DNA from 2 places in the Paraburkholderia unamae genome. Region 1 is predicted to be linked to the other one. Evidence: predicted binding sites of a transcription regulator. Region 1 holds the regulator's gene; the other holds the start of a gene.

Region 1 (5,397 bases):
CGACTATCGCGCCAACGTTCGCGCCATCGTTTGCCCCGGGCGTGAACCCGGCCGCCAACGGCATGCAGATCAACGCCGCCACGGTCTCCGACGCGCCCGTCGCCGCCCGCGAAGCCGCCTCGCGTCTCGAACAGGCCGCCGCCCACGCCTCGCCCGAAGCGCTTTCGGCGCCGCGCACGATGGCCGAATCGAACCCGTGGCTCATCGACCACGCCCGCCGGATCGCGAACCAGCAGAACGGCGTGCGCGAGCCGGGCATGACGCCCTCGGCCGCGGCGGCGCGGGGTATGGGCAGTGTCGCCGACCCGGTGCGCCCGCCCGACATCGACGCGAGCACGCCCGACTGGGCGCTCGAAGCGGCCCACGCGGCCGCGCGCCGCGCAGCGCAGCGTCTCGGCCACAGCCCCGACGCCGCGGGCCCGCCGCCCGTCACCGCCAACCGCAACGCGCAAGCGGCCGCCGAAGGCGCGCCCGCGAACGCGGCGCAGACGGTGAGCGAAGCGATCCGCTCACGCATCGAACAGGTGGTCAACGAGACCGTGATGAACGAGCTCGCTTCGATGCGCGGCATGATGGAAGAGCAGTTCGCGGGCCTCCTGTGGGGCGAGCGCCAGCGCCGCAGCCCGGTGCAAGGCGCGCTCACCAAGCAGCTGTTCGCCGCGGGTTTCTCGGCGCAGCTCGTAAAGATGATGATCGACCGCCTGCCCGCGGTCGAGACCGAAGAAGCCGGCATGGAGTGGCTCCAGTCGATGCTCGAATCGAACCTGCCCGTGCTCGAAGACGAAGAGGCGCTCATGGAGCGCGGCGGCGTGTTCGCGCTGATGGGCCCGACGGGCGTGGGCAAGACCACGACCACGGCCAAGCTCGCCGCGCGCTGCGTGATGCGCTTCGGCGCGAGCAAGGTCGCGCTGCTCACCACCGACAGCTACCGTATCGGCGGCCACGAGCAACTGCGCATTTTCGGCAAGATCCTCGGCGTTTCGGTGCACGCGGTGCGCGACGGCGCGGACCTGCAACTCGCGCTCACGGAACTCAAGAACAAGCACATCGTGCTGATCGACACGATCGGCATGAGCCAGCGCGACCGCGCCGTGGCCGACCAGATCGCCATGCTGTGCGGCGCGGGCCGCCCGGTGCAGCGCCTGCTGCTCCTCTCGGCGACCAACCACGGCGACACGCTCAACGAAGTCGTGCAGGCCTACCAGAGCGAAAACGCACCGCTCACGGGCTGCATCCTCACCAAGCTCGACGAGGCGACCAACCTCGGCAGCGCGCTCGACACGGTGCTGCGCTACAAGCTGCCGGTCCACTACGTTTCGACGGGCCAGAAAGTCCCCGAGAACCTTTACGTGGCGACGCGCCGCTTCCTGATCCGCAGCGCGTTCTGCATTCCGCGAGAGAGTTCGCCGTTCGTGCCGCACGAAGACGATATCCCCGCGCTGCTGTCGGCACTCTCGACGCGTTCGAATTCGCAGGCTCCCGAGGTCAGGTTTGGATAAGTTCGTGATCGATCAGGCAGAGGGGCTGCGGCGCCTGCTGGCGCGCGAAGGCTCGCGCGTGGTGGCGGTGACGGGCGGCGCTGGCGCGCCCGGGCGCACGACCGCCGTGGTCAATCTCGCGGCGGCGCTCACCGCGCAGGGCAAGGATGTGCTCATCGTCGACGAGTGCCTGGGGCCGCGCTCCGTGTGCGCGCTCGTGGGCGGTGTGCGCGGCGCGGGCAACTTCGCCGCCGTGATGCGCGGCGAGCGCACGCTCGAAGAAGCCGTCGGCCGTCACGCGCTCGGTTTCGGCGTGCTGGCCGCCTCGCGCGACAACCGCGCCCAGTACACGAGCGCGCAACTGCAAAAGGTGCTCTCGGGCCCCGCCGACATCGTGTTGATCGACGCGCAGCTCGACGCCGAAGGCGCGCTCTCGCCGCTCGCCATGCACGCACACGACGTGCTGATCGTGATGCGCATCGGCGCGCAGGCGATCACCGACGCCTACGCGTGCATGAAGCGGCTGCACTTCGCGCATGCGATCGCACAGTTCCGCGTGCTCGCGAACCACGTGACGAACGTGCCCGACGCGCAAGCCGCCATCGAAAATCTCGCGGGTGTGGCGGGGCGCTACCTGAGCGTGTCGCTCGAAAGCGCGGGCTACGTCGCCGCCGACCCGTATATGGCGCAGGCGTTCAAGCTCGCGCGCTGCATCGTCGATGCGTTTCCGTCCACGGCCGCCGCGCGCGACTTCCGCCACGTGGCCGCGGAGCTGCCGCACTGGCCGATGCGTCCCGCCGTTTCGGCGTGCTCGCCGGCCACGGCGCGCGGGCGCGCGCCGTTCGCGGCTATCGACGCCGACGACCCGCAAGTCGGCGCGTCGACTGAAGCACTCGAGGACCAGCCGGACCTCGCCACGCAGGAATCCCGTGACGCGCATGCCCGGCATGACGCCCACGGCAGGGATGTCACGGACGGCGCGCCGCAAGCCGCCGACGGGACAAACGCAGCACAGGCAGCACATGCAGGACACGCCGCACACAGCACGCTCGCCGCGAACGCAGATTCGTTCGTGGCGGCCGTGACGGGTGTGCATACCGCACCCGATGCACCATCCGCGACCGCGCCGGCCCACGTGGGCTGGCTGGCCGAGACGCCCGCGCAGCGGCCGTCGCCGCAGCACGTCTGACGTGCGCACGACGCAGCGAGGGACATGAGAAGTGGAGAGCACGATGTATAACGCTCAAGGAAAAATTTCGCAGGCCGACGTGCTTGCGAAGTACGCGCCGCTCGTGAGGCGGCTGGGGTTGCAGCTCGTCGCCAAAATGCCGGCGAGCGTCGACCTCGACGATCTGATCCAGGCCGGCATGATCGGCCTGCTCGACGCGGCGAACCGCTACAAGGAAGATCAGGGCGCGCAGTTCGAGACCTATGCGAGCCAGCGCATTCGCGGCGCGATGCTCGACGAGCTGCGCAGCAACGACTGGTTGCCGCGCAGCCTGCGCCGTACGTCGCGCGAAGTGGAGAGCGCGGTGCACCAGGTGGAGCAGCGTCTTGGCCGCTCGGCGAGCGAAACCGAGGTCGCCGATCACCTGAACATGCCGCTCGACGAATACCAGTCGATGTTGCAGGACCTGCATGGCAGCCAGCTCATCTACTACGAAGACTTCGACCGCTCGGCCGAGGACGAGCCGTTTCTCGACCGCTACTGCGTCGATCACTCGGACCCGCTTTCGGCGCTGCTCGACGACAGCCTGCGCGGCGCGCTCGTCGAGGCGATCGAGCGCCTGCCCGAGCGCGAGAAGCTGCTGATGTCGCTTTACTACGAGCGTGGCATGAACCTGCGCGAGATCGGCGCGGTGATGGAGGTGAGCGAGTCGCGCGTGTGCCAGCTGCACAGCCAGGCCGTGGCGCGCCTGCGCACGCGGCTGCGCGAGATGTCGTGGGCGAGCGCGGAGAATTGAGGCGATAGACGGCCCCGCGTGTGCGGTTCGCGGGCCGGGCGCAGTGCGAGAGCCGGGGTGCGGGAGCGCTTCGGCTCTTCTTTTTGGGGCAAAGAGGCTCGCACCAACAAAAAAGCCGAAGCGTCCCCGCTCCGGCTTTTTTTACGCACCGCCCAAACGCCTACAGCCCGCCTACAGCCCGAACGCCGGCAGCCGTCCGTCGGGACCGTACAGCATCGCGCCATTGCCCGTCTCGCCGCGCAGGATCGCCAGCGCGCGCCGGTTATGCTCCATGCGCGTGCGGATCATCATGCCGATCGTGAGGTTCTTGCGGCGCGCGCGCTCGGTCGAGCCCTTGAGCAGCGCCCACTGGCTCGTGAGGCGCGCGTCGCCGTCACAGGCCATCTCGATGCCCTTGCGCCCGCCCGGCAGGCCAAGGCCCGCCAGTTGCGCGTCGCGCGCCTTTTCGAGGCCCGCCAGACGCTGCGTGAGCGTGGTCTTCTGCTCGACGATCTGCGGCAGCGCCTCCATGCCGTCGGCCGACACGAGCGCCTTTTCTTCATAGGCGAGCAGCGACGCGAACGCCTCAACCGTGGCGTGTTCGTCGATCAGCGTGGCTAGCAGGGCATCTTTCATCGAGGGGCACCAGAAAATTCAGTGTTTGCGCAGCACGCGGGCGTCATCAGTTGCCCGACGCGGGCCTCATCAGCTCGCGCGCGGTCTGGAGCACGCCGTCGGCGATCTTGCCGGCGTCGATCTGCAACGTGCCGTTGCTGATGGCGTCCTTGATCGACTGCACGTGCGCCACGTCGATATCGGCCGCGCCGCTCGCTGCGAGCGAGCGCAGCGTGGAGGAGAGGGAAGAAAGGCTCACGTTCGCATCGCCTTGTGAAGCGCCGGACGCGTTCGCGGCGCTCGCGCTGCCAGCGGCGCCGGACGTGGCCGCGGTATTCGAGGCGCTCACGGCGCCAGCCGAATCGCCTTGCGAACGCGCGACGCCATCTTGAAGCGCGCGCGGATCATTGCGGGTGGAGGAGTCAACTTTCACGATGGGCTTCCTGATCGATTTGACCTTGATAACGGCATGAGGCGGGCTGAACTTTAGCGCGAAAGTCCCGCCGTTACACGCTGTTACGTGTGCTGGCGCACACAGTCGCAACCGGGGCGCAACCAGGCCCGTTCAAGACACGCTCGATCCGTCTCATCCCAATCCGCCCTAAATCTGGATCTGCACCGTGCCGGCGTCCTTGACCACGCCGGTGATGACCTGGCCCCCGCTCGTGCGCACGCGCACCTGCTGGCCCGGCTCCGCGTTGCTGAGCGCGCTGCCTTCGGCGGAGATCGTGAAATTGGTGCCCACGGCGATCACCTTGACGGTCTGTCCGATGATGACCGACGCCGCGCTGCGCAGCATGTCGGTGCGCAGCGGCAGGCCGGCGGAGATGCGCATGCGGGCGACGGCGCCGCTCGCCTGGTTGGGGTCGGTGACGACGGTCTGCGGCAGGCTCGCGAGGTCGCCCGAGAGCGGCATGAAGTCGGCGGCCGAGAGGGCCTCGCCCGCGCCGATCTGGCGGGCGGCCACGTAGTACGTGATGTCGACGGCGACGCGCGCGCCCACGTAGAGCGTCCACGGCTTCGCGCCGATGCAGCGCATGCCCACGGTCGTGCGGCCGAACGTGCGCGCGCCCGGCGGCATGAACGGTTCGAGCGAAGTGCAGGCCGCAAGGCCGCGCGGGAACACCGGCGAGACCGTGACCGTCACGCGGCCGGGCAACCCCGCCGACTGCTGCTGAAGGAAGGCCAGCGCGGCGGCGCGGATCGATTCGCCGTCCTGCTGGCCGGGCGGTGTGGCCTGGGTGTTCATGGCGACCGCGCTGGCGTTTGTGCCTGTGTTTGCGCCTGCGCTCGCAACCGGCTTCGCGGCGGGCGCGCCGTTCGCGCTCGCGGCGTCGACCACCACGGGCGCCACGCGGTTC
Region 2 (5,397 bases), on a different contig from region 1:
GCCTGCGATTATCGATCGGGCATTCATTCCTGCGCATCGCCACGCCAACGTAAAACCGGCGCGCCTGTTTCGTGCAGGCGCGCCGGTTCACGTCTTCGACACGGCTTATTTGTGGTTGGTCGCGAGTGCGCCCGCGCTGTTCGCGCCGCCGAAGAGTTGCGTGAGGTATTGCGCGTTGTTGTTCATCGTCGTCATGAGCGTGTTGAGCGCCGTGAACTGGCGATTGAACTTGGTGGTGAGCAGCGCTGCGCGCGCTTCGAGCGTGGTCGACTGCTGCTTGATGTCGTTGAGTTCCTTGTTGAGCGCGTCGGTGCGCCGCTCGATGATGCCGCTCGACTGCACATAAGGCTTGATGGCGGCGTCGAGCTTCGCGGGGATGCCGCCGCTGCCGAACAGCGTGGCGATCGCGCGGTTATCCGGCTGGAGCGCCTTGTCGAAGGTCTTGTCGTCGATCTCCAGCTTGCCGGTCTTGTCCAGCTTGATGCCGATCTCGCCCAGCGAATGGCGCACGCCGTCGCCGCCCTTCACGCCGTTCGCGATGACGGCCGGCAGCGCCTCGGAGAGCATGCGCGCGACCGAGTCGCCGAGCAGCGCGCCCGAGTGCGAGCTGGACGAGTCGGTGCCGGCCGTGAACGAGGTGAGCCCGCTCATTGCGTCCACGTAGCTGTTGTAGGCCTTCACGAAGTCGCGGATGGCCGTGCCCGTCGCCGTCATGTCCGGCGCGATGGTGAGCGTCTGCTTCGTTCCGACCGAGGCGCTCTCGAGCTTGATCGTGAGGTCGCTCACCACGCCTTCGAGCGTGTTGCTCGCGCTCGTCACGCGGGTGCCGTCGATATGCAGTTCGGCGTCGCCGGCCGGCACGACTTCGCGCATCTGCGCGGAGCCAAGGCGTGCGTCGAGGCCCGCGTCTGCGCTCACTTCGATCGCATTGGCCGCGCCCGTCTTGGTCGAGCTGAGCACGAGGTGCTGGCCGTCGGTGCCGTTCACGATCGAGGCCGTGACGCCAGGATTGTCCGCCGCGCGGTTGATGGCCGCCGCGATGTCGGAGAGTGTGTTGCTGCCCGCAGCGATCGTCAGGTGCATCGACTTGCCGCCCATCGAGATGTCGAGCGCGCCCGTGCCGAGCGTCGCGCCCGTGTCGAAGCCGTCGGAGGCGAGCTTGTGGGCGGTTGCGAGGTGATCCACCTCGACCGTGTAGCTGCCGGCCACGGCGCTCTTGCCGGCCACGGCGCTCAGGCCTTTGTCCTTTTCGCTGGCGGTGACCGTGAAGCGCTGGAGCGCGGCGCCGTCCTTGAACGGTTCGAGCGCGGTTTGCAACGAGGCGAGCGACGACTTGAGCGTGCCGAACGCCGAAAGCGTCGTGTTGCTGGCCGTTTGCCGCGCGGCGAGGGCGGCGCTCGGTCCCGCCATCTTCGCGTTGACGAGCGCCTTGACGAGCTGGTTGACGTCGAGCGCGGAGTTGGTCGCCCCGCTGATGATCGATTGCGCGGCGTCGCTCAGGACGCTGTTCGCGCTGGCTGTGGTGTTCGTGATCGTGCTTGCCATGAAAGAAGTCCGTTCGTTCTGGTGCGTCGGATCGACAGGACACGCTTAAAGCGTGGACTTTCTTTCATTACGGCAAGCTTTCATGAAACTTTATGTAAGAATCGAAAAGAAATTGAAAAGTTTGGCCGACATGGCGCCGGCCGCCGCTTTCAGTTGCTTTTCGACGCTTTCACACGTGCTCGGGGAAGCCCGCGCGGCCCTGCGTGAGGTCGCGCAGTTCCTCACGCGCGTTTTCCACGTTGCTGGCGGGCATCTGCACCGTGAGGCGCACGGTCATCGTGTACTGGCTGTCCACGAGCGTGAACTGCGCCTGCTCGATCCAGTGGCGCACGCGTGTTTCGTCGGGGTAGCCCATTTCGACGGTGAGGCGCGCCTGCGCGATGCGCTCGATGCGCGTGGCGCCTTGCAGGGCGCTCGCGATGGCGTCGGTATAGGCGCGCACGAGGCCGCCCGCGCCGAGCTTCACGCCACCGTAGTAGCGCACCACGGCGGCGAGCACGCCGTCCAGGTCGTGATGGCGCAGCACTTCGAGGATCGGGCGGCCGGCGGTGCCGGAGGGTTCGCCGTCGTCGGACATGCCCGACTGGCCGCCCGCGAGCAGCGCCCAGCAGACGTGCGTGGCGGCAGGGTGTTCTTCGCGCAGGCGGCGCAGTTCGGCCATGGCCGCTTCGCGGTCGGCGACGGGAATCGCATGCGCGATGAAGCGGCTCTTGCGGATCTCCAGATCCGCGCTGACAGTGTGGGCGAGCGTAAAGGTGGCCAAAACAGTGGGCGACGCGGTGGGCAAAGCGGGGCGGCTCGGCGCGCGGCGCCGCCGGGGGAAACCGTCATGTTAACCGATGCGGGCGGGGCGCCTTCGACGTCCGTCCCCATATCCTCACAAATTACGTAACGGTTTCTTGCGTCAGATGCTAGTGACGCCCAGTCTGCCAGGCCTGATAATGCATCACATGACGGATCTAGCTCTGGCTGGAGCGACGCCGAACTCCTCATTCGGTGATCCGTCATGTTTTCCGCCTTCTCTTCTTCCCCTCGCATTCCCTCGCGGCGCCGTTCCGGCATACGCGAATCCCGGCAGACCGCCGCGGTCCCACGCAAATCAGGGGCAAAAAAATCCCCGGTCGCAAGATCTCACGACCGGGGGTCACAAGGCTCGCCTGTTCTCAAGAGGCGACACCACCTTACGTCCGCAAAATTGACTCGGCAATCGGAAAAAAACCAGGTTCGGGCCGATCGTTTGCCCGGCACTGACGGGCGCATTCGTTTCGTCGCGCCCAAAAAAAATCCCGGCCATCGCTGGCCGGGCAATGAGAATACACCGTGCGCTCCGGGGAACGAAACGCCCAATAACGTTACCCGCGCGACGCGCCACGGGCAACGCTTGCGCATTACCTGCGATTACTGACGTCCGGCTTTCGAAGCCTGCCGGAGCCGGGCGCCGCTGCGCCGGACACGCCGTGTGGCGGGCCTTGTCGCCATTTTGATTCGGATTGCTGAGGAAGTTGGCGAAAGGATCGAAAGCGCGCGAAGTAAGACGTGGAAATGCGCCGAGGCCGGTCTCCCCGTGGGGGAGGACCGGCCTCGGTGTTGCCCTGTTTGCCCTGTCGATCACAGGTGGGTCACATGCGGGTCACATGTGAAGCACGCCCGGATCAGTAACGCGGCGGGGGCGGCGGACGACGGTCGTCGTCACGGTAGTGCGGGGGACCCGGATCGTGCGGATGGTGATGCATCCACTCGTCGTGTTCCCAGTAACGGTGGCCGTCGTAGTAACGGTTGTCGTGCCAGCCGATCGAAATACGCGCATCCACCGGCATCATGTGCGGCTCGCCATATTGCGGCGCCGAGTTGGCGCGCAGCCCGTACGGCGAGGATTGCGCGAAGGCGCTCGTCGCGCCCAGCAATGCGCCGCCTGCGATAAGCGCGGCAGCGAGAGCGCGGGCGGGGGTCTTCCAGCTCTTCGTATTCATGTGGTTACCTCCTCTTCGGTTTCGTCGTCACGCGGCATCGGAGTGCCTTGTGTTGCGACCACGGTTCAAAGCTTATCGGCCGTGAGGAAAGGAATACGTGAGCACTTGTAAGCTTTCGTTTCACAGCATCCGTCACACGAAAGAGGCCGATCTGACAGTTGGCCCTTGATGGAGAACGGATTAAACGGGGCGCATGACAGTTGTCCACATGCCCGGGAGGGTCGGGTTGTCAATTGGCGTTACATTCGAGGGCGATTCGGGGGCGATCGAGGCGCAATTCGAGGCCAATTCGAGCTGCATTCAAGGCCGCTGCGTTCATGACACGTCACGCAACGGCCTTTCGCCGGCCTTACTGCGCCGGTTTCGGCGGCGTTTGCGCGCTGCTCAGGTCGATGGCGCTTTGCGAGCCGACCTGCGTGCGCAACTCATACTTCTGGATCTTGCCCGTGGCCGTGCGCGGCAGCTCGCCGAACCTCACGGCGCGCGGCACCTTGTAGTGCGCGAGGAAGAGGCGGCAGTGCGCCATGATCCCCTCCGCGGTCGCGCTCGCACCGGGCCGCAGCTCGACGAATGCGCAAGGCACTTCGCCCCACTTCGGGTCGGGCATCGCCACGACGGCGGCGAGCGCCACGGCCGGGTGGCGATACAGCGTGTCCTCGACTTCGATGCTGGAGATGTTCTCGCCGCCTGAAATGATGATGTCCTTGCTGCGGTCGGTGATGCGCACATAGCCGTCGGGCGTCATCACGCCGAGGTCGCCCGTGTGGAACCAGCCGCCGCGGAACGCCTCTTCGGTCGCGCGCTCGTTCTTCAGGTAGCCCTTCATGCAGATGTTGCCGCGGAACATGATCTCGCCGAGCGTTTCGCCGTCGGCGGGCACAGGCTCCATGGTCTGGGCGTTGCGCACGCTCACGCCGCTTTGCAGGTGATAGCGCACGCCCTGGCGCGCGGCGAGGCGCGCCTGCTCCTCGTCGGGCAGCGTCTTCCAGCGCTCCTGCACCGCGCACACCGCGGCGGGGCCATACACCTCGGTGAGGCCGTAGACGTGCGTGAGCTCGATGCCGATCACCTTCATCTTCGCGATCACGGCGGGCGGCGGCGGCGCGCCGGCCACCATCGTGCGCACCGTGTGCGAGATGCCCTCGCGATACTCCGCCGGCGCGTCGGCGAGCGCACCCTGCACGATCGGCGCGCCGCAGTAGTGCGTGACGCGCTCGTTGCGAATCAGGTCGAACACGAGCTTCGCGTCGAACTTGCGCAGGCAGACGTTCACGCCCGCGCGCGCGGCGATGGTCCACGCGAAGCACCAGCCGTTGCAGTGAAAGAGCGGCAGCGTCCAGAGGTAGACGGCGTGCTTGGGCAGATCCCATTCGAGGATGTTGCTCACCGCGTTCATGTACGCGCCGCGATGGTGATAGACCACGCCCTTCGGGTCGCCCGTCGTGCCCGAGGTGTAGTTGAGCGCGATGGCGTCCCACTCGTCGTGCGGCGGCGCCCAGGCGAACTCGGGGTCGCCCTGTTCGAGGAAGGTTTCGTAATCGGTTGCGCGCGGGAAGAACTCGGGGTCGGCGGGCGCGACGTCGGCCACGCTGATGATCTTCAGTTGCGGAAATTCCAGCGCCGCGCGCTGCGCGAGCGCCGCGTATTCGGTGTCGACGATCAGCGCCCTGGCCTCGCCGTGACGCAGCATGAACAACATCGTCGCGACATCGAGCCGCGTATTGAGCGTGTTGAGCACCGCGCCGAGCATGGGCACGCCGAAATGCGCCTCGACCATCGCGGGGATGTTGGGCAGCAGCACCGCGACCGTGTCGCCGCGGCCGATGCCCGCCTGGGCGAGCGCGCTCGCGAGCCGCCGCGTGCGCGCATACGTTTCGCGCCA

The links. The regulator FliA, encoded in region 1, starts transcription of late flagellar genes. The targets are predictions, from matches to a motif close to CTAAAGTTTNNNNNNNNNNNGCCGNTA.
Region 2: fliD (flagellar filament capping protein FliD) is a predicted target of FliA. The motif match lies at 1,613-1,639, and genes of this name have one in related genera.

What each region holds. Positions count from the first base shown of each region.
Region 1 covers NZ_QEOB01000001.1:103,945-109,341, reverse strand. Annotated here, with positions in the region: gene flhF (flagellar biosynthesis GTPase FlhF) at 1-1,499, shown strand, start outside; partial or broken gene C7402_RS00505 (MinD/ParA family ATP-binding protein) at 1,492-2,316, shown strand; gene C7402_RS00500 (RNA polymerase sigma factor FliA) at 2,711-3,442, shown strand; gene C7402_RS00495 (flagella synthesis protein FlgN) at 3,614-4,057, opposite strand; gene flgM (flagellar biosynthesis anti-sigma factor FlgM) at 4,104-4,469, opposite strand; gene flgA (flagellar basal body P-ring formation chaperone FlgA) at 4,638-5,397, opposite strand, start outside.
Region 2 covers NZ_QEOB01000030.1:53,228-58,624, reverse strand. Annotated here, with positions in the region: gene fliD (flagellar filament capping protein FliD) at 106-1,545, opposite strand; gene C7402_RS39650 (IMPACT family protein) at 1,715-2,308, opposite strand; gene C7402_RS39645 (hypothetical protein) at 3,198-3,515, opposite strand; gene C7402_RS39640 (acyl-CoA synthetase) at 3,865-5,397, opposite strand, start outside.